3 regions of the Geodermatophilus sp. SYSU D00703 genome follow, and region 1 is predicted to be linked to each of the others. Evidence: riboswitches for the same ligand, from Rfam matches in the RefSeq annotation. Region 1 holds a riboswitch; each other region holds the start of a gene.
The links. A riboswitch is a leader RNA that binds a small molecule or an ion and turns the genes downstream of it on or off. The one in region 1 is predicted to bind S-adenosylmethionine.
Positions count from the first base shown of each region.

Region 1 (9,269 bases):
CCTGAGCCCGTGCGCGGCCCGGTGACCGGACCCTCGACCGGCGTGGTCGGCGGCCGCGCCGCGTTCCGCGCCGAGCGCCAGGCCGCCGAGGTCGAGCGGCGCAAGGAGGCCCGCCGCAACGGCGTCTCGCCCGTCCCCTACCTCGAGGACGACGACGCGGGCCGGCGTCCCTCGCCCGTGAGCCGGGCCGCGACCGGGCTGCTCGCCGTCGCGGTGGTCGCGCTGGTCGTGCTCGGCGTCTACTCCTTCGCCGGGTCCGACGCGCAGGAGGCGTCGACGTCGCAGGACACCACGGCCGCCCCCACGTCCACGGCCGTCGCCGCACCCAGCTCGGCCCTGCCGCCGCTGGAGATCGACCCGCTCCCGCCGGCGGAGGAGGCGCCCAGCACACCGGTGCGGGTCCCGGTCACCGTGCTCAACGCCACCGGGGTCACCGGCCTGGCCGCCGAGGTCGCCGCCGCCCTGGAGGAGGAGGGCTGGCAGTCGCAGGGCGTCGGCCAGTACCAGGGCGGGGACGTCGCCGTCACGACCGTCTACGTCACCGAGGACGACGAGGAGCAGCAGCAGGCCGCGCTCCAGATGATGGAGCAGTTCCCCGAGATCACCGGCCCGGCGGTGCGCTTCTTCGAGGTGCCGGACGTGGCCGATCCGGGGCTCGTCGTGGTCACGACCGGCGAGTGGCGGCCCTGACCGCGGGGCGCGCCCCCACCGACCCGCCGTCGTCCCGGAACACCGCGGCACGGTCGTCCGTTGGCCGCTCCGTGCGTCCCGTTCGCGGGCCCGTGCGTCCCCGCCCGCGCCCCGGCGCCCGCGCGACGCTCGCCGCCCTGCTCACCCCGCTGGTCTCGGGCGTCCTCGTGCTCGCCGCCCCGGCCGCACCGGCCGCCGCGGCCGAGGACGTCGCCACCGAGGAGGCGACGGTCCCCTCCGGCTCCGGTGCCGACGCCGTCGAGCTGGACACCACGCTGTTCGTGCCCGGGTCGGCCACGGCCGAGGACCCGGCGCCGGCCGTCGTCCTGGCCCACGGGTTCGGGGGCAGCAAGGACTCCGTCGCCGACGACGCCCGCGACCTCGCCGAGCGGGGCTACGTCGTCCTCACGTACTCGGCGCGCGGGTTCGGCCGCAGCACGGGGCAGATCGGGCTGAACGACCCCCGGTTCGAGGTCGCCGACCTCTCCACGCTGCTCGACCGGCTCGCCGAGCGGGACGACGTCCTGCTCGACGGTGCGGGCGACCCGCGCGTCGGCGTCGCCGGCGGCTCCTACGGCGGGGCGCTGTCGCTGCTGGCCGCCGGGTACGACGACCGGGTCGACGCCATCGCCCCGCAGATCACCTGGAACTCGCTGACCGCGGCGCTGTTCCCCTCGCAGGTCGGCAGGCCCGGTGCGGACACCGTCGCGGCCACCCCACAGGGCGAGGGCGGGGTCTACGAGCGGCTGTGGTCGGGGCTGTTCTTCGGCGTCGGCGCGACGCCCGCGGGGGGTCTGCTCGATGCACTCGGCGGGGCGGGCGAGGACGGGGACGGCGGGGACGGCGTCACCCCGGCGGGCGGGACCGACGGCCGGCTGCCCCCGATCGACCCGGCGTCGGTCGACCCGCGGGCGGTGCAGCAGTTCCTCACCTGCGGCCGGTTCCGGACCGACATCTGCGCCGCGTACCAGACCGCCGCCGCCTCCGGCACGCTGACGCCGGAGGTCGCCGCGGTGCTCGACCGCAGCAGCCCGGCCACCGTGCTGGACCGCGTCACGGCGCCCACCCTGCTGGTCCAGGGCACCCAGGACTCCCTGTTCGGCCTCGGCCAGGCCGACGCCAACGCCCGCGGCATCGCCGCGAACGGCACTCCGGTGAAGGTCGTCTGGTTCACCGGCGGCCACGACAGCCAGGCGTCGGAGCGGACCACCGAGCGGCTGCGCGAGCAGGTGGCCGGCTGGTTCGACTGGTACCTGCGCGACCCCGGCGACCCCGCTCGCGGCGAGGACCCGGGCACCGGCTTCGAGTTCCCGGTGCCCAGCGGCGTCGGCGCCGGCGTCGGCAGCGTGCAGGGCGGCAACCAGACCGTCGTCGCGCCGGCCTACCCCGGCCTGGACGGCGGCGAGCCGGCGACCCGGGCGTCGATCCCGGTCAGCGGGTCGGTGCAGCCGGTCGTCACCCCGGCCGGCGGCACGCCGGCGGCGATCACCGTCGTCCCCGGGGTCGGCGCGCTGTCGGCGGCACTGGCCGGCGGCACGCTCGAGATCCCCGGCCAGTTCGCCGCCTTCGACAGCGCACCGCTCGAGAACGCCGTGGAGGTGGTCGGCGCGTCCACCGTCGACCTCGCGGTCGCCTCGCCCAGCGGGTCCGCCACGCTGTTCGCCAAGCTCTACGACGTCGCGCCCGACGGCTCGATGACCCTGCCCGCCGGCCAGGTGGCACCCCTGGCGCTTACCGGCCTCTCGGCCGACCCCACCGCGGCGACCGAGGTCCCGGTGACCCTGCCGGGGATCGTGCACCGCTTCGAGGCCGGCCACACCATGCGGGTCGTCGTCTCCTCGACCGACCAGGCCTTCGCGCTGCCGGCGGAGTCGGCGGTGTACTCGGTGGCCCTCGCCGGCGGGGACGGTTCCGCGCTCGCCGTCCCCGAGGTCGTCGGCCGCACCGAGGTCGCCGGCACCACCGCCCGGTGGTGGGTCCTGCTCGGCGTGCTCGCCGCCCTCGGCCTGGCCGGCTGGGCGACCGCCGCCCTGTGGGGCCGCCGTCGCCGCCGCAGGGTGTCGGCGGTGGAGCCCGACGGCGAGGACGTCCCGCTGCGGTTCACCGGCGTCACCAAGGCCTACAAGGACGGCTTCGTCGCCGTCCGGGACCTCTCCTTCGAGGTGCGCCGGGGCCAGGTCCTCGGCCTGCTCGGCCCCAACGGCGCCGGCAAGACGACGTCGCTGCGGATGCTCATGGGCCTGATCCGGCCGGCGGACGGACGCATCACCGTGTTCGGCCACGAGGTCCGCCCCGGCGCCCCGGTCCTCTCCCGGCTGGGGTCCTTCGTCGAGGGCACCGGGCTGCAGCCGCACCTGTCCGGCCGCGACAACCTGCGGCTGTACTGGGCCGCCACCGGCCGCCCGGCCGAGGACGCGCACATGGACGAGGCGATCGAGGTCGCCGGCCTCGGCGCGGCCATCGACCGCCCGGTCCGCCGGTACAGCCAGGGGATGCGGCAGCGGGTCGCGATCGCCCAGGCGATGCTCGGCCTGCCCGACCTGCTGGTCCTCGACGAGCCGACCAACGGGCTGGACCCGCCCCAGATCCACGCCATGCGCGAGGTGCTGCGCTCCTACGCCGCCACCGGGCGCACGGTGATCGTCTCCAGCCACCTGCTCAGTGAGATCGAGCAGACCTGCAGCCACGTCGTCGTGATGGCCAAGGGGGAGAAGATCGCCCAGGGCACGGTGGAGGAGATCGTCGGGACCGGCGGCGCCGTGCAGGTCGGCCTGGCCGACGACGCCGAGACCGGCCGGGCGGTGGCCGTCCTGGAGGCGCTGCCCGGCGTGTCGGTGGAGCGCACCGACGAGGGGCTGGTGGCCGAGCTCGACGGCACGACCCGTGCCCGGGCGCTCCAGGCGCTGGTCGAGGCGGGGATCGAGGTGGACGCGTTCACCCCGCGCCGCCGGCTGGAGGACGCGTTCCTGGCACTGGTGGGGGAGTCGTGAGCACCGTCGAGCACGACGGCCGAGGGAGCATCGCGGGGAGCGCCAGCGACCGAGGAGCGGATCGAGGCCGGAGTCGAGCCATGGACACAGCGCACGTCCAGCCGACCGGGGCGGTCGCCGGGTACCGGCCCGAGCGCACGCTGCGGCTGTCGGTCGAGCTGCGCCGGCAGTTCAAGCGGCGGCGGACCATCGGCGTCTTCGCGCTCATGGTGGCGCTGCCGCTGGTCCTCATCGCCGCGCTGCAGCTGGGGGCGAGCGAGGAGGCGGCGGAGAACGGCCGGCTCAACCTGGTCGACGTCGCGACCTCGAGCGGGCTCAACTTCACCCTGTTCGTGCTGTTCGCGACGACGAGCTTCTTCCTCGTCGTCGTCTACGCGCTGTTCTTCGGCGACACCGTGGCGGCCGAGGCGCAGTGGGGCTCGCTGCGCTACACGCTGGCCACCCCCGTGCCGCGGATGCGGCTGCTCCGGCAGAAGTGGTACGCAGCCCTCGTGCTGTCGGTCGGCGCACTGCTGGCGCTGGTCCTCACCGGGATCGTCGCCGGCGGCATCGCCTTCGGCTTCGAGCCGATCCAGACGCCGATCGGGGTGTCCCTGCCGCAGGGGGAGGGGCTGCTGCGGCTCGCCGGGATGGTCGGCTACCTCGCCGTCCACCTGCTGGTCGTCGGCACCCTGGCGTTCTGGTTCTCCACCATCACCGACGCGCCGCTGGCCGCCGTCGGTGGTGCGGTGTTCACCATGTTCGTCTTCGCCATCCTCGACCAGGTCGAGCAGCTCGGGTCGATCCGGGACTGGTTCCCGACGGCCGAGGAGTTCGCCTGGACCGACCTGCTGCAGACCCCGATCGACTCCGGGGACCTGTTCCGCGGCGTCGTCCAGTCACTGGTCTACGCGGCGGTCTTCACCGCGCTGGCCTTCCGCCACTTCTCCCGCCGCGACGTCACCTCGTAGTGGTTGGAGGGCCCCGTCCTCGTCACCCTCGCACGCTCGGGGCGGTGCCCGGGAGGGGGCCTAGAGGCTGGCGCGGACGGCCTGGGCCCAGCCCTCGCCCATCGGCGCCTCGGTGACGACCGCGTTGGGGACGTCGGCCAGCCGGTCGGCCATGCCGTCGACCGTGGCCCCGTTGGCGGTCACCCAGAGCCGGCCGACGGCGGGCGCCATCTCCAGGTCGCTCACGCTGTCGCCGATGGCCACGGCGTCGTCGGGCGTCAGGCCGCGGCGCTCGAGGTCCCAGGCGATCGCCGCGCCCTTGGAGATCCCGCGCGGCATGAGGTGGTAGACCCGCGGCGGCAGCGCCTCCGGGTCCAGCGTCATGCGGGACGTCGTGGGGATGGCGCCGTTGTCCTTGAGCGTGAGCCAGCCCAGCCCGCGCTGGGCGAGGTCGGCGTCGACGGCCATCGGGTCGACCAGCCCTCGCAGCAGCGCGTCGGCCTCGTGGGTGGCGTGCCAGGGCGCGTGCCACTCCAGCCGGCCGGGGTGGCGGGCCATCAGGTCCTCGACGACGCCGAGTTCGGCCATCACGTCCATCGGCGTCCGGCCGGCGTGCTCCGCCGGCAGCTCCCCGTCCAGCCGGTGCACCCCGCGGCCGGCGTCCCAGCTCACGACCGAGCCCAGCTCGGCGATCGCGCCGTCCGCCGCGAAGATCCGCGCCGCCTCCACCACCTGCTCGAAGGTCCGGCCGCTGACGAGGACCAGCGCCACGCCGGAGCGGTGCAGATCCAGCAGCGCGGTGGCCGGGGCGGCGGTCAGATCGCGGCTCGCGGTGTGCCAGAAGGACCCTCGGGGACCGACCATCGTGCCGTCGAGGTCGGTGTAGACGATGCGCGCTGCCACGCCGCCATCCTGACCGGGTCCGCGGCGACGCAGAGCACGTGGGTACAGTCGCAGGCGTTCCACTCATCCAGAGGGGCAGAGGGACACGGCCCGACGAAGCCCCGGCAACCGCCGCCTGCGCACCCGCGCAGCGAGAGGTGCCAATTCCGTCCCGCGCGGCTCGACGGCCCGCCGCGGGGAAGATGAGGAGGTAGTCGTCGCATGACCCTGACCGCTCCCGGTTCCCAGCAGGCCGACTCCGGCGCTGGCGGGCCGATCCCGCCCTGCCCGGCTCGCGGGCTCGTCTGCCGCAACTGCGGCGCCACGTTCGGCCTCATCGCCGAGCACGCCTGCGCGGAGTGCTTCGGCCCGCTCGAGGTCGACTACGACCCCGACCTGCTCAAGGCCGTCACCCGTGAGCAGATCGAGGCCGGCCCGCAGAACATCTGGCGGTACGTCGCGCTGCTGCCGGTGGGGCAGGACCCGGCCGAGCGCGTCTCCCTGGACCCGGGCCTGACGCCGCTGGTCCGCGCCGACCGGCTGGCCGCCGAGCTGGGCATCACGGGCGGGCTGTGGGTCAAGGACGACTCGGCCAACCCCACCCACTCGTTCAAGGACCGCGTCGTCAGTCTCGCCGCGACCGCCGCCAAGGGCCTGGGCTACAAGAAGATCGCCGCCGCCTCCACGGGCAACCTGGCCAATTCCGTCGCCGCGCACGCGGCCCGGGTCGGCCTGCCGTCGTTCGTCTTCATCCCGGCCGACCTGGAGCCGGGCAAGGTCGTGCAGTCGGCGGTGTACGGGCAGACGCTCGTCGCCGTCCAGGGCTCCTACGACGACGTCAACCGGCTGACCAGCGAGCTCGCCGAGACCGACGAGTTCGAGGACACCGCGTTCGTCAACCAGAACGTGCGGCCCTACTACGCCGAGGGCTCCAAGACGATGGGCTACGAGATCGCCGAGCAGCTCGGCTGGCGGATCCCGGCCCAGGTCGTCGTCCCGATGGCGTCCGGCTCGCTGCTGACCAAGGTGGACAAGGCCTTCCGCGAGCTCGCCGCCGCCGGCATCGTCGAGGCCACCGAGTGGACGATCTTCGGTGCCCAGTCGGCCGGCTGCGACCCGATCGCCACCGCCTTCGACAACGGCTGGGACGTCGTCAAGCCGGTGAAGCCCACGGGCATCGCCAAGTCGCTCAACATCGGCAACCCCGCCGACGGGCCCTACGCGCTCGACGCCATCCGGCGCACCGGCGGCTCGGTCGGCCGGGTGGGTGACGACCAGATCGTGCAGGGCATCCGCGACCTCGCCCGCACCACCGGCGTGTTCGCCGAGACCGCCGGCGGCGTGACCGTGGCGGTGCTGCGCCGGTTGGTCGAGGAGGGCCGGCTCGACCCGGCCAAGGAGACCGTCGTCCTCAACACCGGCGAGGGGCTCAAGACGCTCGACCCGCTGGAGCCGGTCGTCGGGCCCACCCACGTGGTGGACCCGTCGCTGTCCTCGGTGCGGGCTGCGGGGCTCATCGAGTAGGCCGGTAGTGTCGGGCTCGTCCGGATGGGGGAGTTGTCCCCCATCCGGTGTGGCGCGTGCGTGAGGTTGCTCTCACCACGGCTTTTGTGCTGTACCTTCTCCCGCGGTTCCAGTTCCACGTTCGTGTTCGACGGGCGGAAGAGCTAGACCCGGCCCCCTGGTAGGCGGGGGTCGCCGCAACGCACGAACGTGGGAGCACACGTGGCACAGGGCACCGTGAAGTGGTTCAACGCCGAGAAGGGCTTCGGCTTCATCGCCGTCGACGGCGGCCAGGACGTCTTCGTCCACTACTCGGCCATCCAGATGGACGGCTACAAGAGCCTCGACGAGGGCCAGCGGGTCACCTTCGAGGTCGTCCAGGGCGAGAAGGGCCCGCAGGCGGACGCCGTCCGCACTGCCTGAACCGGCACGTCCTCACCGAGGCCCGGTCCCTCACGGGGCCGGGCCTCGGTGCTGTGTGAGGCGATGACGAGCCGGGTCGGCGGGGGCTCGGTGCGCCCCGCCGGGGAGGGCGCGCGCTGCACCCGGGCGGGAACAGTCGCCGGTCACACCCCGTTCTTGCACTCGGCAGGGTCGAGTGCCAGACTCTCGATTGGCACTCGACAGTGCCGAGTGCCAATCAGGTCGGAACGGTGAGGCACTGGTGGGCGGGCCGACGGAGTGCCCGCGAACCGCTGGTGTCGTCCGTCGCGGGCGCCGAACCCGGCCGTGCAGCGATCCATGCATGGAGGACATCACCACATGGCCAAGATGATCGCCTTCGAGGAAGAGGCGCGCCGCGGCCTCGAGCGGGGCATGAACACCCTCGCCGACGCCGTCAAGGTGACCCTCGGTCCGAAGGGCCGCAACGTCGTCCTCGAGAAGAAGTGGGGCGCCCCCACCATCACCAACGATGGTGTGAGCATCGCCAAGGAGATCGAGCTCGAGGACCCGTGGGAGAAGATCGGCGCCGAGCTCGTCAAGGAGGTCGCGAAGAAGACCGACGACGTCGCCGGTGACGGGACCACCACCGCCACCGTGCTCGCCCAGGCGCTCGTCCGCGAGGGTCTGCGCAACGTCGCCGCCGGCGCGAACCCGATGGCCCTGAAGAAGGGCATCGAGAAGGCCGTCGAGTCGGTCACCGAGTACCTCCTCTCGACCGCCAAGGACGTCGAGACCAAGGAGCAGATCGCCGCCACCGCGTCGATCTCCGCTGCTGACCCGGCCATCGGTGAGCTCATCGCCGAGGCGATGGACAAGGTCGGCAAGGAAGGCGTCATCACCGTCGAGGAGAGCAACACCTTCGGCCTGGAGCTCGAGCTCACCGAGGGCATGCGCTTCGACAAGGGCTACATCTCGCCGTACTTCGTCACCGACGCCGAGCGCATGGAGGCCGTCCTCGACGACCCGTACGTGCTCGTCGTCAACAGCAAGATCAGCTCGGTCAAGGACCTGCTCCCGCTGCTGGAGAAGGTCATGCAGTCGGGCAAGCCGCTGGCGATCATCGCCGAGGACGTGGAGGGCGAGGCCCTGGCGACCCTGGTGGTCAACAAGATCCGCGGCACCTTCAAGTCCCTCGCGGTGAAGGCCCCCGGCTTCGGTGACCGCCGCAAGGCCATGCTGACCGACATCGCCATCCTCACCGGTGGCCAGGTCATCAGCGAGGAGGTCGGCCTCAAGCTGGAGTCCGCCGGCGTCGAGCTGCTCGGCCGCGCCCGCAAGGTCGTCGTCACCAAGGACGAGACGACGATCGTCGAGGGCGCCGGTGACAGCGACCAGATCGCCGGCCGGGTGAACCAGATCCGCGCCGAGATCGAGAAGTCGGACTCCGACTACGACCGCGAGAAGCTGCAGGAGCGCCTGGCCAAGCTGGCCGGTGGCGTCGCCGTCATCAAGGCCGGCGCCGCGACCGAGGTCGAGCTCAAGGAGCGCAAGCACCGCATCGAGGACGCGGTGCGCAACGCCAAGGCCGCCGTCGAGGAGGGCATCGTCGCCGGTGGTGGCGTCGCCCTGGCGCAGGCCACCGCCGTCGCGTTCGACAAGCTCGAGCTCGACGGTGACGAGGCCACTGGTGCCAACATCGTGCGCGTCGCGCTCGAGGCGCCGCTGAAGCAGATCGCCGTCAACGCCGGCCTCGAGGGTGGCGTCGTCGCGGAGAAGGTGCGCAACTCGGACACCGGGTTCGGCCTCAACGCCGCCACCGGCGAGTACGTGGACCTCGTCGCCAACGGGATCATCGACCCCGCCAAGGTGACCCGCTCGGCGCTGCAGAACG
Region 1 is NZ_JBJGYU010000001.1:168,441-177,709, forward strand. It holds gene ACI782_RS00885 (LytR C-terminal domain-containing protein) at 1-690, shown strand, start outside; gene ACI782_RS00890 (alpha/beta fold hydrolase) at 783-3,680, shown strand; gene ACI782_RS00895 (ABC transporter permease) at 3,761-4,630, shown strand; gene ACI782_RS00900 (HAD family hydrolase) at 4,691-5,512, opposite strand; SAM riboswitch class I at 5,573-5,701, shown strand; gene thrC (threonine synthase) at 5,714-7,015, shown strand; gene ACI782_RS00910 (cold-shock protein) at 7,217-7,417, shown strand; gene groL (chaperonin GroEL) at 7,757-9,269, shown strand, end outside.

Region 2 (9,269 bases), on a different contig from region 1:
CGCCGACGGCACGGACACCGCGGTCGAGGTGGTCCTCCAGCGGACGACGACGAGCGCGCGGCGGGCGACGTGATGATGATCTGTGTGTCGCGTTGTCGTGGGCCGCGCCTCGTGCTCGAGCTCTGACCCTCCCCACCCGGCCGGCCAGGCCGGGAACCGAACCGAGACACCCACCGAGGAGTACCCGTGGCAGCCAACCCCATCGTCATGAACGGCTGGTACATCGGCGCCTGGTCCGACGAGGTCGGCCGCACGCTCATGCAGCGGTGGATCTGCGGCCGGCCGGTGTGCTTCTACCGGCTGTCGGACGGCAGCGCCAACGCGATCGAGGACCGCTGCCCGCACCGCCGCTACCCGCTGTCGCTGGGCCGGCTGGACGACGACGTCATCACCTGCAACTACCACGGCTACAAGATCGACGGCTCGGGCCAGTGCGTCGGCGTCGCCGAGCAGCCGGACATGCCCAAGGGCGCCACGGTGCACCGCTTCCCGGTCGTCGAGCGCTACGGCATCGTCTGGATCTGGCCGGGTGACGCGGACGAGGCGGACCCGGACGACATCCCGGACGTCTCGTGGCTCGAGGACCCGAACTGGACCCACGTGCAGGGCTCGGTCGGGCTGAAGGGCCGCCAGGTGCTGCTCGTGGAGAACCTGCTCGACCTGACCCACGAGACGTTCCTGCACCCGACGTCGATCGGCAACGCCGCGGTCGCCGCCACCCCGATCGACGTGATCGGCGAGGGCAACAAGGTGTCCTTCGTCCGGCACATGATCGACATCGAGGCCCCGCCCTTCTACCAGTCCTCGATGGGCGTGACCACGAACATCGACCGCTGGCAGGACGGCGACTTCTACGCGCCGGGCATCTTCATCCTCAACATCCGGATCGCCCCGACCGGCACCGAGGAGCCCGAGGGCTTCCACATGAAGGTCATCTACGGCATGACGCCGGAGACCGAGACCACCACGCACGACTTCTTCGCCCTGGGTCGCGACTACAAGATCGACGACCAGGAGCTGTCGGAGTTCCAGCTCAAGCAGCAGCTGGCGGTCATGAAGGAGGACGTCGACGCCCTGGAGATCCAGGAGAAGATGGTCGCCACCGACCCGGGGATGATCGAGTCCTCGATCCGCTCCGACGTCGCCGGCATCCGCGGCCGCCGCCTGCTGGAGAAGATGGCCAAGGCCGAGGCGGCCGCCCGCGGCGAGGCCCCGGCCCGCCCGGCGCGCCCCGTGCGCCCGGCCGCCGCCCAGCCCGCCGCCGCGCAGCCCGCCGCGGCGCAGCCGGCCGGCCAGGCCTGAGAGGCTGAGACCGTGGCGACCTTCGTCCTCGTCCACGGGGCCTGGCACGGCGGCTGGTGCTGGGACCGCGTGGCCCCGCTGCTGCGCGCCGCCGGCCACGAGGTGCACGCCCCCACGCTGACCGGGCTGTCCGAGCGCGCACACCTGCTGTCCCCGCTGGTGGGCCTGGACACCCACGTGGAGGACGTCGTCCGGCTGATCGACACCTTCGGCCTGCGCGACGTCGTCCTGGTGGGACACAGCTACGCCGGGCAGGTCGTCACCGCGGTCGCCGACCGGCGGCCCGACGCGATCGCCCGGCGGGTCTACCTCGACGCCTTCGTCGGCTCCGACGGCGAGGCCGCGCGGGACCTGCTGCCCGAGCAGGTGGAGCACCACTGGGCCGAGTCGGCGGCCGAGCAGGGCTTCGGCTGGCTGGTGCCGGTGCGCAAGCTGTCGGTCCTCGGCGTCACTGAGCAGGCCGACGTCGACTGGCTGACGCCGAAGCTCACGCCGCACCCGTGGAAGACCTACCTGGACCGGCTCGACCTCACCGGCGCCGTCGACGCGGTGCCGGCCGCGTTCGTCGAGTGCGTGACCTGGATGCGGGTCTTCCAGGCCCAGGCCGAGCGGGCGCGCGAGCGCGGCTGGCCGGTGCACGAGCTCGACACCGGTCACGAGGCGATGGTCACCGCCCCCAAGGCGCTGTCCGACGTCCTGCTCCAGCTCGCCCGCTGACCCCCGATCCGACAGGAGACCACCGTGGAGTTCCTCGTCCGCTCCGAGAACCGCCTGCCCGCCGAGACCCCGGCCGAGCGGCGGGAGGAGCTGCGGACCGCCGAGCGGGCGCGCGCCATGGAGCTGCGGGCCGCGGGCGTGCTCAAGCGGCTGTGGCGGGTGCCCGGGCGCAACGCCACCATCGGCCTGTACGAGGCCCCCGACGCCGCGGCCCTGCACGACGCCCTGGTGTCCCTGCCCATGTCCCCGTGGCTCGACGTCCACGTCGAGCCGCTGGCCCAGCACCCGCAGGAGCGGGCATGACCACCTCCACGCCCGCCGGGCAGCAGCTGCGGATCACGTTCCGCCAGTTCGACGGTGAGATGCTCGGGACCTGCTGGTGCGGCCGCACCCGTCACAGCGCGCACCCACGCCAGCTGTGGGAGTGGCTCGACGACCACGAGCACCTCACGGGCGAGGAACGGAAGGGCACCGATGAGCACTGACACCCCGGCCGGCAGGTTCGACCTGCCGGGGACGCCGGTCTTCGACGGGCAGACCAGCCGGCGCGGCTTCCGCATGAACAAGCTGTTCATGAGCCTGCGCTCGGCGGAGGCGCGGGAGCGGTTCCTGACCGACGAGGCCGCCTACTGCGACGAGTTCAAGCTGACCCCGGAGCAGAAGCAGGCCGTCCTCGACCGGAACTGGCAGGCGATGATCGACCTGGGCGGCAGCATCTTCTACGTCTACAAGCTGGCGATGATGGACGGCCGGTCGATGCAGTACCTCGGTGGTGTCTTCAGCGGCATGACCGAGGAGGAGTTCGTGGCGGCGATGCGGGCAGGAGGACGGCGTGGCTGAGGTGATCTGGGGTCTGGCGACCTCGCACGTCCCCTCCATCGGGGCGGCGATGGACCGCGGCAAGACCGAGGACCCCAACTGGAAGGGCCTGTTCGACGGCTACGCCCCGGCGCGGGAGTGGCTCAAGGAGCACCGGCCCGACGTGGCGATCGTCGTCTACAACGACCACGCCAACGGCATCGACCTCGACATCGTCCCGACGTTCGGCATCGGCACCGCCGAGCGGTACGAGGTGGCCGACGAGGGCTTCGGCAAGCGCCCGGTGCCCGACGTCGTCGGGCACCCGGAGCTGTCGCTGCACCTGCTCGAGAGCCTGGTGGACGACGGCTTCGACCTCACCGTCTTCCAGGAGCTCGACGTCGACCACGGGTTCACCGTGCCCCTGTCTGTCTGGACGCCGGACCCGGGCGAGGCCTGGCCGTGCCCGGTGATCCCGCTGCTGGTCAACGTCATCCAGTACCCGCAGCCCACCGCGGCTCGGTGCTACGCCCTGGGCCAGGCCCTCGGGCGGGCCATCCGCAGCTACCCCGAGGACGTCAAGGTGGCGATCCTGGGCACCGGGGGGATGTCCCACCAGTTGGCGGGGGCGCGGGCCGGGTACATCAACCCCGAGTTCGACCACATGTTCCTCGAGGCCATCGAGAAGGACCCGGCGAAGCTGACGCAGCTCTCCCGCGAGGACTACATCCGCGAGGCCGGTTCCGAGGGCATCGAGATGATCATGTGGCTGATCATGCGCGGCGCGATGAACGAGCAGGTCACGAAGGTGCACTCGCACTACTTCGTGCCGGCGTCCAACACCGCCGCCGCGATCGCGCTGTTCGACAACCGGGTGCCCCAGCCCGCCTGACAGAGGCCCCCCTGCCCCCCACCGCTCGCAGGCTCGCGGCGGGCCCTGCAGGGGGGCCGCCGTCCCATGGTGGGCCCCTGGACGGGGCCGTGCGAGGAACGGGCCGTGCCACCCCTGCTCCGGGGCGGCACGGCCCGTTCCGTCGTCTCAGGGGGCGGTCACCAGTCGACGCCGGCCCGCTCGCTGCCGGTGCGGACCAGCCCGCCCCGGTCCACCCGGTAGGTGTTCATGACGGTCAGCCGCGGGCTGTAGACGTGCACGCTGACCGCCGGTTCGTGGGCGGCATTGGTCACCCGGTGCACGTGGTGCGGACCGAACGGGCGCACCCGCCCGGCAGCGAGCTGCCGGGCCTCCGGCAGCGCCCCGACCTCCTCCGACAGCGTGCCGCGGACGACGGCGAAGGCCCCGGAGGAGCCGCCGTGGTCGTGCAGGTCGGTGCCCTGGCCGGGCAGCCAGGACAGCAGCCACACCTGGGCCCCGGCGAGGTCGGCGTGCAGGTCGAGGTCGAGGGCGTCGGCGGCCAGCCCGGGGTCGAGCAGGTGGGTCCAGCGGTGCTCGGCGCGGAACTCCACCAGCGGGGACCAGCGGTGCTCGACCGCGGCGAGGGCGGCGGCCAGCGCGGCCGCGCCGGTGCGGCGGACGGTCGGGTCGATGGGCAGGGCAGGGGACAGCAGGGAACGGGTCATGACGGGGTCCTTCGCGGGCTGAGGGGGAGTGGCGCGGTCGTCAGTGACGGCGACATCGCGCGCTGGCCACCCGCAGCAGGTCCACGGCGGCGCGCCGGGTGAGCCGCGTCCGGGACGGCGTCACGCCGGGCCCCGCCGGATGGGGCGGGCGGCCGCGACCTGCGGCCGCGCGGCGGCCAGCCAGACGTCCAGCGGCGCGGGGTCGTCCCACGTCCTGTCGAGCAGGTACAGCCCGCGAGTGGGCGCGGTGGCGCCGAGCTCGACCAGCACCGGCTTGAGCAACAGCTCGGGAGCCAGCGCGTGCGCCGGCCCGCCGCCCAGCATGAGCGGGACCGCCACGACCCCGGCGAGGTCGCCGGTGCCGATCTGGTCGAGGAACAGCTCGAGCAGGCCGGTGTAGGTGGCCTTGTAGGTGGGGCTGGCGACGACGGCGACCTCGGCCGCCCGCACCGCGGCGACGGCCTCCTCGACGGCGGGGTCGCCCCAGCCGAGCAGCCCGGCGCCGAGATCGACGACGTCGACGACCCGGTCGGCCGGGGCGCCGGTCAGCCGCTCGACGACCAGCTCGGCCGCGGCGCGGGTCCGGGAGTGCGGCTTGGGGTTGCCGACGACGGCGACGGTGGTCATCGGGCGGGTCCGTCGTCGGCGGCGGTGCCCGGGAGCTGGATCGGCACGGGGGTCCTCGCAGGAGAGGGGTGGCCGCGCGGGACGGGCGGCCGGGAAGAGGGACGCGGGGCGGCGTCAGCGACAGCGGGCGGACCAGACGCGGCCGAGGTCCACGTGCACCCGCCGGACCAGCCGCGGCGCGGCGGCGGTCGAGGCGGCGAGGGCGGACACGGGTGTATCTCTACCATCTCGATCGGGTTTGACGGGATACCGGGGGTCGTGCCACGCTCCCCGGCAGGTCATGAGTGCCAGCGACAAGCCCCGGCTCGCTGGCCGGCAACCCTTCCTCCGCGATGGGGTGCCCCGGGTGACGACCAGGCGGGTGCCGACCGGCCCCCGCAAGCGCGGACCCGCCAGTGGGTCCCCGAAACCGAGGAGCCTGCGTTGACCGGCGCCGTCCTGTCCCGTCCCGTCGTCCTGCCCGTCGCCCCGGAGCGGCCGTTGCTGCCGGTCGTCGGCGCGGGCACCGAGGTGCCGCTCGTGCCGTCCGGCCGCGCGCGCTACGCCGACCTCGACACCGCGGCGAGCACGCCGGCGCTGGTCGCGGTGGCCGACCGGGTGGCCGAGGCGCTGCCGCTGTACGCGAGCGTCCACCGGGGTGCGGGCTACCTGTCGCAGGTGTCGACGGCGCTCTACGAGTCGGCGCGGGACACCGTCGCCGTCTTCGTCGGCGCCCGCTCCGACGACGTGTGCGTGCTGACGCGGAACACCACCGACGCGCTCAACCTCCTCGCAGGGTGCGTGCCACCGGGAGAGCTGGTGCTGGTGCTCGACTGCGAGCACCACGCCGACCTGCTGCCGTGGCAGCGCCGCGCGACGACGACCGTGCTGCCCACCGGGCCGACGGTCCCGGCGACGCTGCGGGCGCTGGGCGCCGAGCTCGCCGCCCGGCGGTACGCCCTGGTCGCGGTCACCGGCGCCTCCAACGTCACGGGGGAGGCGCTGCCGCTGGCCGACGTCGTCGCGCTGGCGCACGCCGCCGGCGCCCGTGTGGCCGTCGACGGCGCCCAGCTGGTGCCGCACCGCCGGTTCTCCCTGGCCGCCACCGGTGCCGACTTCGTCGCGTTCTCCGGGCACAAGCTCTACGCCCCGTACGGCACCGGGGCCCTGGTCGGCCGCCGTGACTGGCTGGACGTCGCGCCGGCCCACCTCGCCGGCGGCGGGGCGGTTCACGCGGTGACCGTGACGGAGACGACCTGGGCCGCGGCGCCGCACCGGCACGAGGGCGGCTCGCCGAACGTGCTCGGCGCGGTGGCCCTGGCGGCCGCGTGCGAGGCCCTGGCCGCGCTGCCGGAGCAGGCCCTCGAGCGCCACGAGCAGGCGCTGCGGGCCCGGCTGGAGGCCGGCCTGGACGCGCTCCCCGGCGTCCGGCGGCTGCGGGTCTGGCCGGACTCGGTCGCCCCCACCGGCGTCGTGGGCTTCACCGTCGAGGGCGCCGACCCGGGGCTGGTGGCCGCCGTCCTCTCGGCCGAGCACGGCGTCGGCGTCCGGGACGGCCGGTTCTGCGCGCACCCGCTGCTCGCACGGCTCGGCGCAGGCGACGGGGCGCTGCGGGCCAGCGTCGGCGTGGCCACCACCGCCGCCGACGTCGACCGGCTGCTCGACGGCCTGGCGGCGTTCCTCGCCGACGGGCCGGGGACCGGGTACGTCGTGCGGGACGGTCGCTGGCAGCCGGCCGACGACCCGCGGCCGCTGCCCGGGCCGGCCGGCGCCGACCTGCGGGCGGTCGCGCGCGGCGCCGGCTGCGGCCCGGCGGGGCGCTGACCGTGTCAGCCCGGGAGCAGCACCGTGCGCAACTCGTGGGCGCCGTCGGCCCGCGTCGCCTCGTAGAACCAGCGGACGCCGCCCGGCACGACCACCATGTCGACGTAGCGCAGACCGCCCGGCGGGTGCGGGCTCTGCAGCAGCGGGCCGCCGGGGGCGGCGGTGAAGCGGCCGCCGCCGTCCCCCCAGCCGTCGGCCACCGCGAGGCCGGTGCGCTCCTCCCAGTTCTCCTCCGCCGTCCCCCGGCCGTCGTAGAGCGCCCAGGACCCGGCGCCGTCGAGGAGAACGGCGGCGAACCGCACCCCGCGGGCGTCCCAGGTGCCGGGGGTGCCGGCCAGCGCGGTGCCGCGCCAGGTCCAGGTGACGCCGTCGTCGCTGGTGGCGTGCTCGGTGGTCATCCGGTCGGTGGCGTCCGGGTCGTCGAGCGGGTGCACGCTGGCCCACAGGTGCCACCGCCGCCCGTCGTGCCGGACCACCGGGTCCTTGACCGCCTCGGCGTCGCTGCCCGGGAGCACCGTGCGCGGGGTCGCCGTCCCCAGGCCCTCGACGGTGTCGGCCTCCAGCAGGTCGACCCGCCAGTGCTTGCTGCCGGGCGTCGCGCAGCTGACGTAGAGCCGCCAGCGGCCCTCGGGGGTGTGCACCAGCGCCGGGCGCTCGAGCGACTCGGCGCCGAACGCGTCCTTGCCGATCCCCACGACCGGGGTGAACCGCACGCCGTCGTCCGAGCGGGCGACGACGTTGGCGAAGCCGCGGCCCTCGCCGAGCGGCCGCCGCAGCCGGTAGGCCAGCCACCACGTCCCGTCGACCAGCTGCGCCGACGGCCCGCCGGCCCACGAGCCCGGGCGCGGGTCCTCGGGGGGCAGCACCACCTCGGCGTCGGCCCAGAACCGGTGCGGGTCGGGGTGGCGGGCGGGATTCTCGGGCACGCGGCGGCTCCGGTCTCGGGCGACGGGGACGGCGCCCAGTGTGCACACCGATCCAGGAAGGGGTCCGCATGAGCGGCCGACTGCCGCAGTTCGTCATCGCCGGCGCGCCCAAGGCGGGGACGACGGCCCTGCACGCCGCGCTGGCCACGCACCCGGGGTTGTACCTCTCCCCGGTCAAGGAGCCCAAGTACTACCTGACCGACGGCCGGCCCCCGCCGCGCAGCGGGCAGCGCGGTCCCGGCGACGCGCACAGTGCGCAGGAGTGGATCTGGCGGCGGGAGCAGTACCTCGCGCTGTTCGCCGCCGCCCCGGAGGACGCCGTCCGCGGCGAGAGCACGCCGTTCTACCTCTACGACCGCGGCGCGCAGCAACGCCTGGCCGCCGACGTGCCCGACGTCAAGGTGGTGGTGGTCGTCCGCGACCCGGTGGACCGCGCCTGGTCCAACTGGGTGCACCTGCGGGCCGACGGGCTGGAGCCGGTGGCCGACTTCCTCGCCGCCGTCCGGGCCGAGCAGCAGCGGATCGCCGAGGGCTTCGCGCCGTTCTGGCACTACCGCGGCCTGGGCCGCTACGGCGAGCAGCTGCGCGACCTGTACCGCTGCGTGCCCCGCGAGCAGGTGTTCCTGCTGCGCTACCGGCAGCTGGTCGACACCCCGCGGGAGACGCTGGACCGGGTCAGCACCTTCCTCGGTGTCGAGCCCGGCGTCGCGCACACGGTGGCCCCGGAGAACGTCAAGCCCCACGTGGCCGACACCCCGCGGTACCGCGCGCTGTCGCGGGTCGTGCGCGCCGGGGCGGCACTGGGCGCCTACGCGCCGCCGCAGGTGTGGCGCCAGGCCAGCCGCCCGCTCGTCGCGGCGCTGCACGCCGGGCGGGCCCCGCGGCCGGCGATGCCGGTCGAGGTCCGCCGCGAGGTGCTCGCCCCGCTGCTCGACGACATCGCCCTGCTCGAGGAGCTCACCGGCGAGTCCTTCGCCGACTGGAAGGGCGACACCGGCCGCGGCGACTTCCGGTCCCGCTCCGCCGGCTCGGCCCAGACCTGACCTGACCTGACCCAGGAGAGGAACCCCCATGACCGTCACCGACGACCTCGTCGCCAACGACGCCCGCTACGCCGAGACCTTCGCCGGTCCGCTGCCGCTGCCGCCCGCCAAGCACGTCGCCGTCGTCGCCTGCATGGACGCCCGGCTCGACGTCCACCGCGCCCTGGGCCTGGCCGAGGGGGAGGCGCACGTCATCCGCAACGCCGGCGGCGTCGTCACCGACGACGAGATCCGCTCGCTGGCGTTCAGCCAGCGGCTGCTCGGCACGCGGGAGATCGTGCCCGTCCACCACACCGAGTGCGGGATGCTGACCTCCACCGACGAGGACTTCCGCGCGTCGATCGAGCAGGAGGTGGGCACCCGGCCGCACTGGCACTCCGAGGCGTTCCCCGAGCTGGAGGAGGACGTCCGGGCCCAGCGGCAGCGGGTCCTCGACAGCCCGTTCATCCCGGGACAGGACAGCGTCCGCGGCTTC
Region 2 is NZ_JBJGYU010000038.1:33,455-42,723, reverse strand. It holds gene ACI782_RS22945 (hypothetical protein) at 1-73, shown strand, start outside; gene ACI782_RS22940 (Rieske 2Fe-2S domain-containing protein) at 187-1,302, shown strand; gene ACI782_RS22935 (alpha/beta hydrolase) at 1,315-2,019, shown strand; gene ACI782_RS22930 (muconolactone Delta-isomerase family protein) at 2,044-2,322, shown strand; gene ACI782_RS22925 (hypothetical protein) at 2,319-2,504, shown strand; gene ligA (protocatechuate 4,5-dioxygenase subunit alpha) at 2,494-2,859, shown strand; gene ACI782_RS22915 (class III extradiol dioxygenase subunit beta) at 2,852-3,709, shown strand; gene ACI782_RS22910 (cysteine dioxygenase) at 3,868-4,395, opposite strand; gene ACI782_RS22905 (NAD(P)H-dependent oxidoreductase) at 4,516-5,022, opposite strand; SAM riboswitch class IV at 5,299-5,412, shown strand; gene ACI782_RS22900 (aminotransferase class V-fold PLP-dependent enzyme) at 5,446-6,825, shown strand; gene ACI782_RS22895 (hypothetical protein) at 6,831-7,751, opposite strand; gene ACI782_RS22890 (sulfotransferase) at 7,820-8,794, shown strand; gene ACI782_RS22885 (beta-class carbonic anhydrase) at 8,823-9,269, shown strand, end outside.
Region 2: another riboswitch for S-adenosylmethionine. It lies ahead of ACI782_RS22900 (aminotransferase class V-fold PLP-dependent enzyme); the one in region 1 lies ahead of thrC (threonine synthase).

Region 3 (9,269 bases), on a different contig from region 1:
CTCGCGGTCCTGGCGTTCGGCCTGCGCACCTTCGCGCCGATGGCCTGGGCCCACCGGCGGGGGGATGCCGAGCGCGCCTGGCAGGTCTTCGCGCGCGGCGTGCTGGGCCGGGAGGCGTTCGGCAGGCTGACGGCCGACCGGCAGCAGCAGATGCGGGACAACGCGAGCACGCTGGCGGCCGCCCTGCGGGCCGGCTTCCCGCCGCTGCCCGAGTCCGCCGTCCGGGGTGTCCACGTGCCTGCCCTGCTGCTGACCGGCGCCCGGAGCCCCCGCGTCGTGCGGGCACTGAGCCGGTGGCTGGGGACCCTGCTGCCCCGGGCCGAGCAGTTGACGGTCCCGGGCGCCTCGCACCTCCTGCACGAGGACCAGCCGGAATTCGTCAACGACGCGATCCTGCGGTTCCTGGACCGGTGCCGGCCGGGCGACTGATGCCGTCCGGCCGGCACCGGCCCGAGGTCAGGAGCCCACCGCCGGGTTGACCACCGGCTCGTCGACGGCCTCGTCCGACAGACCCCACCGCTCCAGGGTCTGCGCGTCTGGTTGGTGCCGGACCCGACGGCCACGGTGAGGCCGGCGATGTCCTCGGCACCGGCGATCGACAGCCCGCTGCCGGGCTTCGCGGTGAACGCCATGACGCCCTCGCGGTAGGCGGCGAAGTCGAACAGCTGCAGCCGCTCGTTGTTGACGCCGACGTTGCTGAACACCGCCTCGAGGTCGCCGCTCTGCACGCCGAGCGGCCACTGCTCCCAGGCCACGTTCACCACCTCGAGCTCCAGGCCGAGGGAGTCGGCGACCGGCGAGGCGATGTCGACCTCGCTGCCGACGACGGTGCTGTTGTCGTCGGCCAGGAAGCCCAGCGGCGGCTCGCCGGTGCCGACGACGCCGACGGTCAGCTCCCCGTCCTCGGCGATGTCGGCCGGCACGAGCGCGGCGGCACCGGCGTCCTCGTCGGTGTGGACCCGGCCGGCCTGCTCGGGGCTGGTGTCCACCTCCAGGACCGAGGCGGTCCCGCCGGCCTCGGAGGTGGCCGCGGCGGTGTCGGCGCGCTGCCCGGCCTCGATCTCGGCGGAGCTGGTGCAGGCGGAGAGGAAGACGACGGTCGACAGGGTGAGGGCGGTCCGCAGGGGGAGCGCGGCCGGGCGGACGGCGCGGCCGCGGGTGCGGGTGCGGGTCATCGGGGTTCTCCTCGAGTCCTCGTTCAGGCGCCCAGGCCGGGCGGGTTGGTCTCGGACCGCTCGATCGCCTCGGCGCCCAGGCCCCAGCGGTCGAGGACCTGCTGGTAGCTGCCGTCCTCGATGGCGGAGTTCAGCGCGGCGGTGAAGGCCTCGGCCAGGCCGTTGCCCTTGGCCGTGGCGACGGCGATGCCGGCGGTGTCCGGCCAGCCGCCGTTGACCGTGCCGGCGACGGTGACGTCGTCCGGCGAGACCGCGGCGCTGTAGGCGGCGATGGCGTTCGGGCCGACGTAGGAGTCCAGCCGGCCGGACTGCAGGGCGAGGACGGCGTCGTTGTAGGACTCGTAGTAGTCGATGGTCACCGGCTCCAGGCCGGCGTCGGTGTTCTGCTGGTCCCAGGCGAGCAGGATCTGCTCCTGGTTGGTGCCCGAGCCCACGCCGACGGTGAGCCCGGCGATGTCCGCGGCCTCGTCGATCTGCAGGTCGCTGTCGGCCCGGACCAGCCAGCCGAGCTGGTCGACCCGGTAGGACGAGAAGTCGAACAGCTGCTTGCGCTCCTCGGTCACCGTGACGTTGGAGATGGTGGCGTCCACCTCGCCGGACTGGGTGGCCAGCGGCCAGTTGGACCAGTCGTTGACCACCAACTCCAGGTCCAGGTCCAGGTCGAGCGCGTCGGCGACGAGGGTGGCGATGTCGGTCTCGCTGCCGATCACGGTGGAGTTGTCGTCGGCGGAGAAGGCCGGTGGCACCGCGCCCTGGGTCACCGAGACCCGCAGCACGCCGTCGGCGAACGCGCCCTCGGGCAGCAGGGCGATCGCCTCCTCGCTGGGCGTGGTGTGGATGCGGTCCTGCTCCGGACCGGTGTCGACGGACAGGGCGGTGCGCTCCCCGCCCTCGTCGGCGCGGGCCTGCTCCTCGATCTCCGCGGAGCTGCTGCACGCCCCGAGCGCCAGCAGCGACACGGCGGCGAGGACGGGGACGAGGCGGGCTCGTCGGGTACGGGCGGTCACGGGCGTTCTCCTCGGGCAGGGCACGCGGGCGCGTGCCATCGACGGGCGGCGCGGGCTGCGCCTGGAAGGACCCCGTCCTCCTCACCGCTCGCGAACTCGCGGCCAGCCTCTGGACGGGGCCGGGTTGGGGCTACAGGACCTTGGCGAGGAAGGCGCGGGTCCGTTCGTGCCGCGGGGCGTCGAGCACCTGCTCGGGCGGGCCGGCCTCGACGATGCGGCCCTCGTCCATGAAGACCACCTGGTCGGCGGCCTTGCGGGCGAAGCCGACCTCGTGGGTGACCACGACCATCGTGGTGCCGTCGCGGGCGAGGTCCTCGATGACGCCGAGCACCTCGCCGACCAGCTCGGGGTCCAGCGCCGAGGTGGGCTCGTCGAACAGCAGCACGGCCGGCCGCATGGCCAGCGCGCGGGCGATGGCGACCCGCTGCTGCTGCCCGCCGGACAGCTGCCGGGGGTGGGCGCCGGCCCGGTCGGCCAGGCCCACGCGGGCGAGCAGCTCCCGGGCCTCGGCCTCCACCTCACCACGCCGGCGGCCCTGCGCCGACACCGGCGCCTCCACCACGTTCTCCAGCGCGGTCAGGTGAGGGAACAGGTTGAAGCTCTGGAAGACGAAGCCGAACCGGGTGCGCTGGCGCAGCAGGTCCTTCTCCGGCAGCTCGTGCAGCCGGTCGCCGTCCCGGTGGGAGCGGCGGCGGTACCCGACGACCTCGCCGTCGAGCGCCACGAAGCCGCGGTCGACCTTCTCCAGGTGGTTGATGCTGCGCAGCAGCGTCGACTTGCCCGAGCCCGACGGCCCGAGGACGACGGTGACGGTGCCCGGCTCGACGACCAGGTCGACGCCGTGCAGCACCTCGACCCCGCTGAAGGACTTGTGCACGCCGTGCACCTCGATGCGGCCGGGACGGACGGCGGGAGCGGCGGTCACCGGGACACCTCGCGGACGGGACGGACCCGGGCGAGGCCCGCGGTCAGGTTGGCGCGCAGCCGCTGCAGCGGCGTCGGCGGGAGGGTGCGGACGGCGCCGCGGGCGTAGTAGCGCTCGACGTGGTACTGGATCCCCGTGACCACGGTGGTCAGGACGACGTACCAGACCGCCGCGACGACGAGCATCGGCAGCACCCGCTGCGTGCGGCCGTAGATGACGCTCACCGTGTAGAACAGCTCGCCGAGGGCCAGCACGTAGACGATCGAGGTGCCCTTGAACAGGCCGATCACCTCGTTGACCGCCGTCGGGACGATCGAGCGCATCGCCTGCGGCAGCACGATCCGGGTGGTCTGCCGGCGCCGCGGGATGCCCAGCGACGCGGCCGCCTCCAGCTGGCCCTGGTCGACCGAGAGGATGCCGGCGCGGACGATCTCCGCGGAGTAGGCCGCCTGGTGCAGGCCAAGACCCAGGATCGCGGCGCCGAACTCGTCGATCAGCGAGAGCGTCTCGACGCTGGCGAACGACGGGCCGAACGGGATGCCGAGGTCCAGCGACTGGTACAGGTAGGCGAGGTTGTACCAGAGCAGCAGCTGCAGGATCAGCGGCACCGAGCGGAACACCCAGGTGTAGCCCCAGCTGACCGCCTGCAGCAGCGGCGAGCGGGACAGCCGCATGAGCGCCAGCACGGTGCCGAGGGCGAAGCCGAGGACGGCGGTGATGAGCGTCAGCTGGATCGTCGTCCAGACACCCCGGACGATCGACTCCTCGGTGAGGTAGGCGGCGACGACGTCCCACTCCCACCGGGGGTCGGTGACCAGCGAGTTGACCACCATCGCGAGCAGGACGGCGACGACGGCGGTGGCCACCCAGCGGCCGGGGTGCCGGGCCGGGACCACCTTCAGCTGGTCGTAGGGGGTCCCGGACGCCGGTGGCGCGGCGGTCTCCGGCGTCGGGGCGAGCGTCGTCATGACAGGTCTCCCAGGGGCTTCTGGAAGGCGTATCCGAGCTGGCCGGGGGGCAGCGTGCGGAGGGTGGCCAGGTCGGTGGGGCGGGGGACGGCGGGGTCGAACAGCGGCGTCCAGCCGGCGGCCAGGTAGAGCGCCTCGGCCTCGGGCTGGCGGAGGCCGGTGGTCAGGTACACGCGGGTGTAGCCCCGCGCGGCGGCGCGGGTCTCGAGCTCGGCGAGCACCCGGCGGGCCAGTCCGCGGCGGCGGTGCGCGGCGGCGGTCCACATCCGCTCGACCTCGGCGGTGCCCGCGTCGCCGTGCCGGCGGTAGGCGCCGCCGGCGACCGGGAGCGCCGTCCTCCAGCAGCAGGACCAGCTCGCCGTCCGGGGGCAGGAACTCCGCGGCCGGGTACCGGGTGAGCTCGGCGGCGGCGCCGCCGTACAGGTCCCCGTAGCGGCTGTCGTACTCGTGCAGGAGCTCGGCGAACAGCGGCGCGGCGAGCGGGTCGTCGGGGTGGACGCCGACGACCACCAGCCCGGGCGCGGCGGTCACCGGGCCACCTGCCGGCGGTCGGCCCCGGAGCCCCCAGCCCGGCGGGCGTTGCGGGCCGGGCCGAGGCCGAGGTGGTCGCGCAGCGTCGGGCCGGTGTAGTCGGCGCGGAACGAGCCGCGCTCCTGCAGCAGCGGGACCACCCGGGCGGCGAACTCGTCCAGCCCGGCCGGGGTCAGGTGCGGCACGAGGACGTAGCCGTCGCACGCGTCGGCCTGCACCGCGTCGTCGATCTGCCGCGCGACCGACTCCGCCGTCCCGACGAAGCCGCCGCGGTCGCCGACCTGGATGACCAGCTCGCGGATCGACCAGCCGTTGGCCTCGGCCAGCTCCCGCCACTGCCGGGCCGGCGCCGCCGGGTCGCGGTGGTGGCGGACCCGTCCGCGGGTGATCGAGACGCTCTCCGGGTCGGGGTCCTCCGCCGGCAGTGGCCCGTCCGGGTCGTGCGCGGTGAGGTCGCGGCCCCACACCTGCTCAGGAAGGCGATCGCCGTCGGCCCGCTGACCTGCTGCTCGCGGATGTGCCGCGCCCGGTCGCGGGCCTCGGCCCCGGTGTCGCCCAGCACCACGGTCACCGCGGGCAGGATCTTCAGGTCGTCCCGCTGCCGGCCGTGTGCGGCCAGCCGGCCCTTGACGTCGGCGTAGCACGCCTGCCCGGCCTCGACGGTCGAGTGCGCGGTGAACACGACGTCGGCGTCCCGGGCGGCGAACTCCCGGCCGTCGGCGGAGTCGCCGGCCTGGAACAGCACCGGGTGGCCCTGCGGCCCGCGCGGCGTGCCGAAGGTCCCCCGGACGTCGAACTGCGGGCCGGTGTGGGCGAACGGCCGCACGCTGCCCGGGCGCAGGAAGGTCTCCCGGCGGCGACCGCGTCGGCGTCCCAGGAGTCCCACAGCTGCCGGGCGACCTGCACGACCTCCGCAGCCCGGGTGTACCGCTCGGCGTGCGGGAGGAAGCCGCCGCGACGGAAGTTGGCGCCGTGGAACGCGTCGGAGCTCGTGACCAGGTTCCACGCGGCCCGCCCGCCGGAGAGCAGGTCGAGCGTGGCCCACTGGCGGGCCAGCTCGTAGGGCTCGTTGAACGTCGTGTTGATCGTGCCGACCAGGCCCAGCCGCTCGAAGGAGGCGAACTCGACCTGGCTGCCCGAGCGCGGGTCGGCCCAGACGGTGGTCTTGTTGACGCCGGGGAAGTGCGCGCCGAGGTGGACCTGCTTGCGGCTCATCGGGCGCCTCCGGCGGTGGTCGCGTAGCGGCCGGCCGGGCGGGCCAGGCCGAGGGTGTCCCGCAGGGTCGGCCCCGGCGGCCCGGCCGGGCGCAGTCCCCGCTCGCGCAGCAGCGGCACGACGTCGTCCACGAGGGCGTCGAGGTCCACCGGGAGCACGGCGGGGCGCACCACGACGCCGTCGACGGCCGTCGTCCAGACCGCGATCAGGTCGGCGAGGGCGTCGGCGTCGCCGACGTGCTCGACGGTCCCGGGGTCCCAGGGCGACACGACGGAGAGGCGGTCCCGCCGGTCGGCGGCGTCCGGCCCGAGCCACGCGACGACGTCGGCCAGCACGGCGACCTGCCGCGGGTCCCGGCCGGCCGCCGCGACCAGGGCGCGGACCTCGGTGGCGAGGGCCGCGACTGCCGAGACCCCGGGAGCCGCGACGCGGACGACGTCGGCGCGCCGGGCGGCGAACCGCAGGGCGGCGGGGGAGTCGGCCCGGACGACGACCGGGGGCCGCCCCTGCGGCGAGCGCGGGGTGATGGACGCGCCCACCACCGAGAACCGGGGCCCCCGGAAGTCGATGGCGTGGATCTTGTCGCGGTCGACGAACCGGCCGGTGGCGACGTCGCGGATCTCGGCGTCGTCCTCCCAGCTGTCCGCGAGCCGGGCGACCACCTCGGCGACGTCGTCCGCCTCGGCCCACAGCTCCTCGTCCGGCTCGGCGGCCCTGCGGCCGAACAGCGCCGCCTCCACGGGCGTGCGGCTGACCGCGACCTCCCAGCCGGCCCGGCCGCGGCTGACCCAGTCGAGGGTCTGCACGGCCCTGCCGACGTGGAACGGCTCGGTGTGGGTGCTGGTCACCGTCGGCACCAGGCCGATGCCGCTCGTGGGCGGGGCGACCCGGCAGGCGGTCAGCAGCGCGTCGAGCCGGCCGCGCACGCCGCCGTCGGCGTCCTGGACGCCCAGGGCGTCGGGGAACAGGGCGAGGTCGAGGCCGCCGCGCTCGGCGGTGCCGACCAGCTCGACCCAGCGCGCCGGGTCGAGCAGGCGGGCCGGGTCGGCGGCGGGCAGCCGCCAGGCGGCCGGGGACGCCCCGGCGTCGGACAGCTCGACGCCGAGCAGGGGCGTGCGGGACATGCGGGTGCTCCCAGGAGGACGAGCGGGTGGGGGGTGCGCGGGCAGGCCACCGGCACCGCACGGAGGCGGTGGGCAGGAGCGGGCGGCGCCGCGGGGGACCGGCCGGAGCCGGTCGGGGGAGGGAATGTCTCAGCGACAGAGCGCGCTGTCGGTGCGCAGCAGGTCGATCGTCGGGCGACCGACGAGGACGGTTCCGTCGTCGGGCCTGGTCGGCGTGCTCACGGCTGGTGCTCCTCGGTCGGAGCCCCGGAGGGCTGCGGACTTGCGGACGCGGCGTGCGTCCGCCAGGTCGTCACCCGGGGCACCCCGTCGCAGCGGAGGGTTGCCGGCCAGCGAGCCGGGGCTTGGTGCTGGCTCTCAGGACCTGGCCGGGACCATAGACACCGGGCAACAATCACGTCAAACCCGATCGGTTTGATAGACATTGGGCGCATCGGACGACGGGAGGAGGCGACGTGACCCGGGCGGAACTGGCGCAGCGACGGCACGTCGACCTGCTCCGCACCAGCAGCGCGCTGTGTCCGGAGGGCTGACCGACCCCCTCCCGACCCCGCCCCTGGAGCGCCCCCGCATGTCCCTGTCCGATCCCGCCCGCCTGCCCACCCTCGTCGTCGTGGGCGCCGGCCCCACCGCCATCGGCGTCCTCGAGCGGCTGGTCGCCTCCGCTCCCGAGCTGTCGGCCGGCGCCCGGCTGCGGGTCCACCTCGTCGACCCCTTCCCCCCGGGCGGTGGCCGCGTGTGGCGCGCCGAGCAACCCGAGCTGCTCTGGGCGAACTCCCTGGTCGGCGACGTCACCGTGCTGCCCGACCCCTCGGTGGTCGTCGACGGCCCGGTGGGTCAGGGGACGACGCTGTGGGAGTGGCTGCGCGACGTCGCCCGCGCCCGGCCCGAGGGGGACCCGGTCGGCCGCGAGGCACGCCGGCTCGGCCCGGCGTCCTTCCCCTCCCGGCCGCTGGTCAACGCCTACCTCGGCTGGGTCCTGGAGTCGGTGGTGGCCGACGCCGCGCCGTGGCTCGACGTGCACCTGCACGCGACCCGCGCGGTCGACGTGACCGACGGCCCGCGCGGCGCGCGGGTGCGGCTCGCCGACGGCACGGTGCTCGCCGCCGACGCCGTCCTGCTCGCCCAGGGACACCTGGACGTGCACCCGACGCGGGCGGAGCAGGCGACGGCGGCGGTCGCCGCCCGGCACGGACTGACCTACCTGCCCACCGGCTACACCGCCGACCTCGACCTCTCCGCCCTCGCACCGGGGGAGGACGTGCTGGTCCGCGGCGCCGGCCTGGCCTTCGTCGACCTGGCGGTGCTGCTCACCAGCGGTCGCGGCGGGCGGTTCGAGCGCGGCGACGACGGCCGGTTGCACTACCTGCCCTCCGGGCGGGAGCCGGTGCTGCACGTCGGGTCGCGCCGCGGGGTCCCGTACCGGTCGAAGCTGGCCTACCCCTGGGCCGGGCCGCCGGTGCCGCTGCGCTTCTTCACCCCGGCCGCCGTCGACGCCGCCTTCGGCCCCTCCACGCGGCTGGACCTGCGCACCGACCTCGCGCCGCTGATCGAGCGCGAGCTGGCCTGGGCGCACTACACCGAGCTGTTCCGCGCCCACCCGGAGCGCACGGCGCTGCCGTGGGAGGAGTTCGCCGAGGCCTTCGCCGCGACGGCCGGCCCCCGCGCCGAGCGGGCGCTCGTGGCCCGGGCGGTCCCCGACCTGGTCGACCGGTTCGACCTCGCCGCGCTGGACCGCCCCCTGGCCGGGCGGCAGTTCGCCGACCCCGCGACCCTGCAGGAGGCGGTGCGGCGGCACGTGCGGGCGGACCTGCGCCGGGCCGCGGACCCGGGGCACAGCACCGACGCCGCCGTCTTCACCGCCCTGCTGCAGTGCCACGGCACCATCGCCGGCCTGGTGGCCGCGGGGCGGCTGACGCCCCGGTCGGAGGCCGAGGACCTGTCCGGGTGGTGGATGAACCTGTTCAGCTACCTGGCCAGCGGCCCGCCCGGCCCGCGCCTGGAGGAGCTGCTCGCCCTGTCGGAGGCGGGCCTGCTGCACTTCCTGGGCGCCGACGTCGAGGTCGTGCTCGACGAGGACGCCGGCGTCTTCCGGGCCCGCTCGTCGAGCGTGCCCGGCGTCGTGGCGGCGCGGGCCCTGGTCGAGGCCCGGCTGCCCTCGCCGGACGTCGCCGCCACCCCCGACGCGGTGGTGGCCGGCCTGCTGCGGCGCGGCGAGGGGCGCGAGCGGGTGCTGGCCGACCCCGCGGCGGGCCGCACCCGGCGCACCGGGCGGCTGGACGTCGACCCCGCCGGCCGGCTGGTCACCGCCGACGGCACCCCGC
Region 3 is NZ_JBJGYU010000038.1:20,189-29,457, reverse strand. It holds gene ACI782_RS22865 (alpha/beta fold hydrolase) at 1-429, shown strand, start outside; partial or broken gene ACI782_RS22860 (transporter substrate-binding domain-containing protein) at 546-1,175, opposite strand; gene ACI782_RS22855 (transporter substrate-binding domain-containing protein) at 1,199-2,182, opposite strand; gene ACI782_RS22850 (amino acid ABC transporter ATP-binding protein) at 2,313-3,107, opposite strand; gene ACI782_RS22845 (amino acid ABC transporter permease) at 3,104-4,075, opposite strand; gene ACI782_RS22840 (GNAT family N-acetyltransferase) at 4,072-4,341, opposite strand; gene ACI782_RS22835 (hypothetical protein) at 4,603-4,824, opposite strand; gene ACI782_RS22830 (LLM class flavin-dependent oxidoreductase) at 4,779-5,432, opposite strand; partial or broken gene ACI782_RS22825 (LLM class flavin-dependent oxidoreductase) at 5,555-5,821, opposite strand; gene ACI782_RS22820 (LLM class flavin-dependent oxidoreductase) at 5,818-6,945, opposite strand; SAM riboswitch class IV at 7,199-7,310, opposite strand; gene ACI782_RS22815 (putative leader peptide) at 7,401-7,478, shown strand; gene ACI782_RS22810 (FAD/NAD(P)-binding protein) at 7,517-9,269, shown strand, end outside.
Region 3: another riboswitch for S-adenosylmethionine. It lies ahead of ACI782_RS22820 (LLM class flavin-dependent oxidoreductase); the one in region 1 lies ahead of thrC (threonine synthase).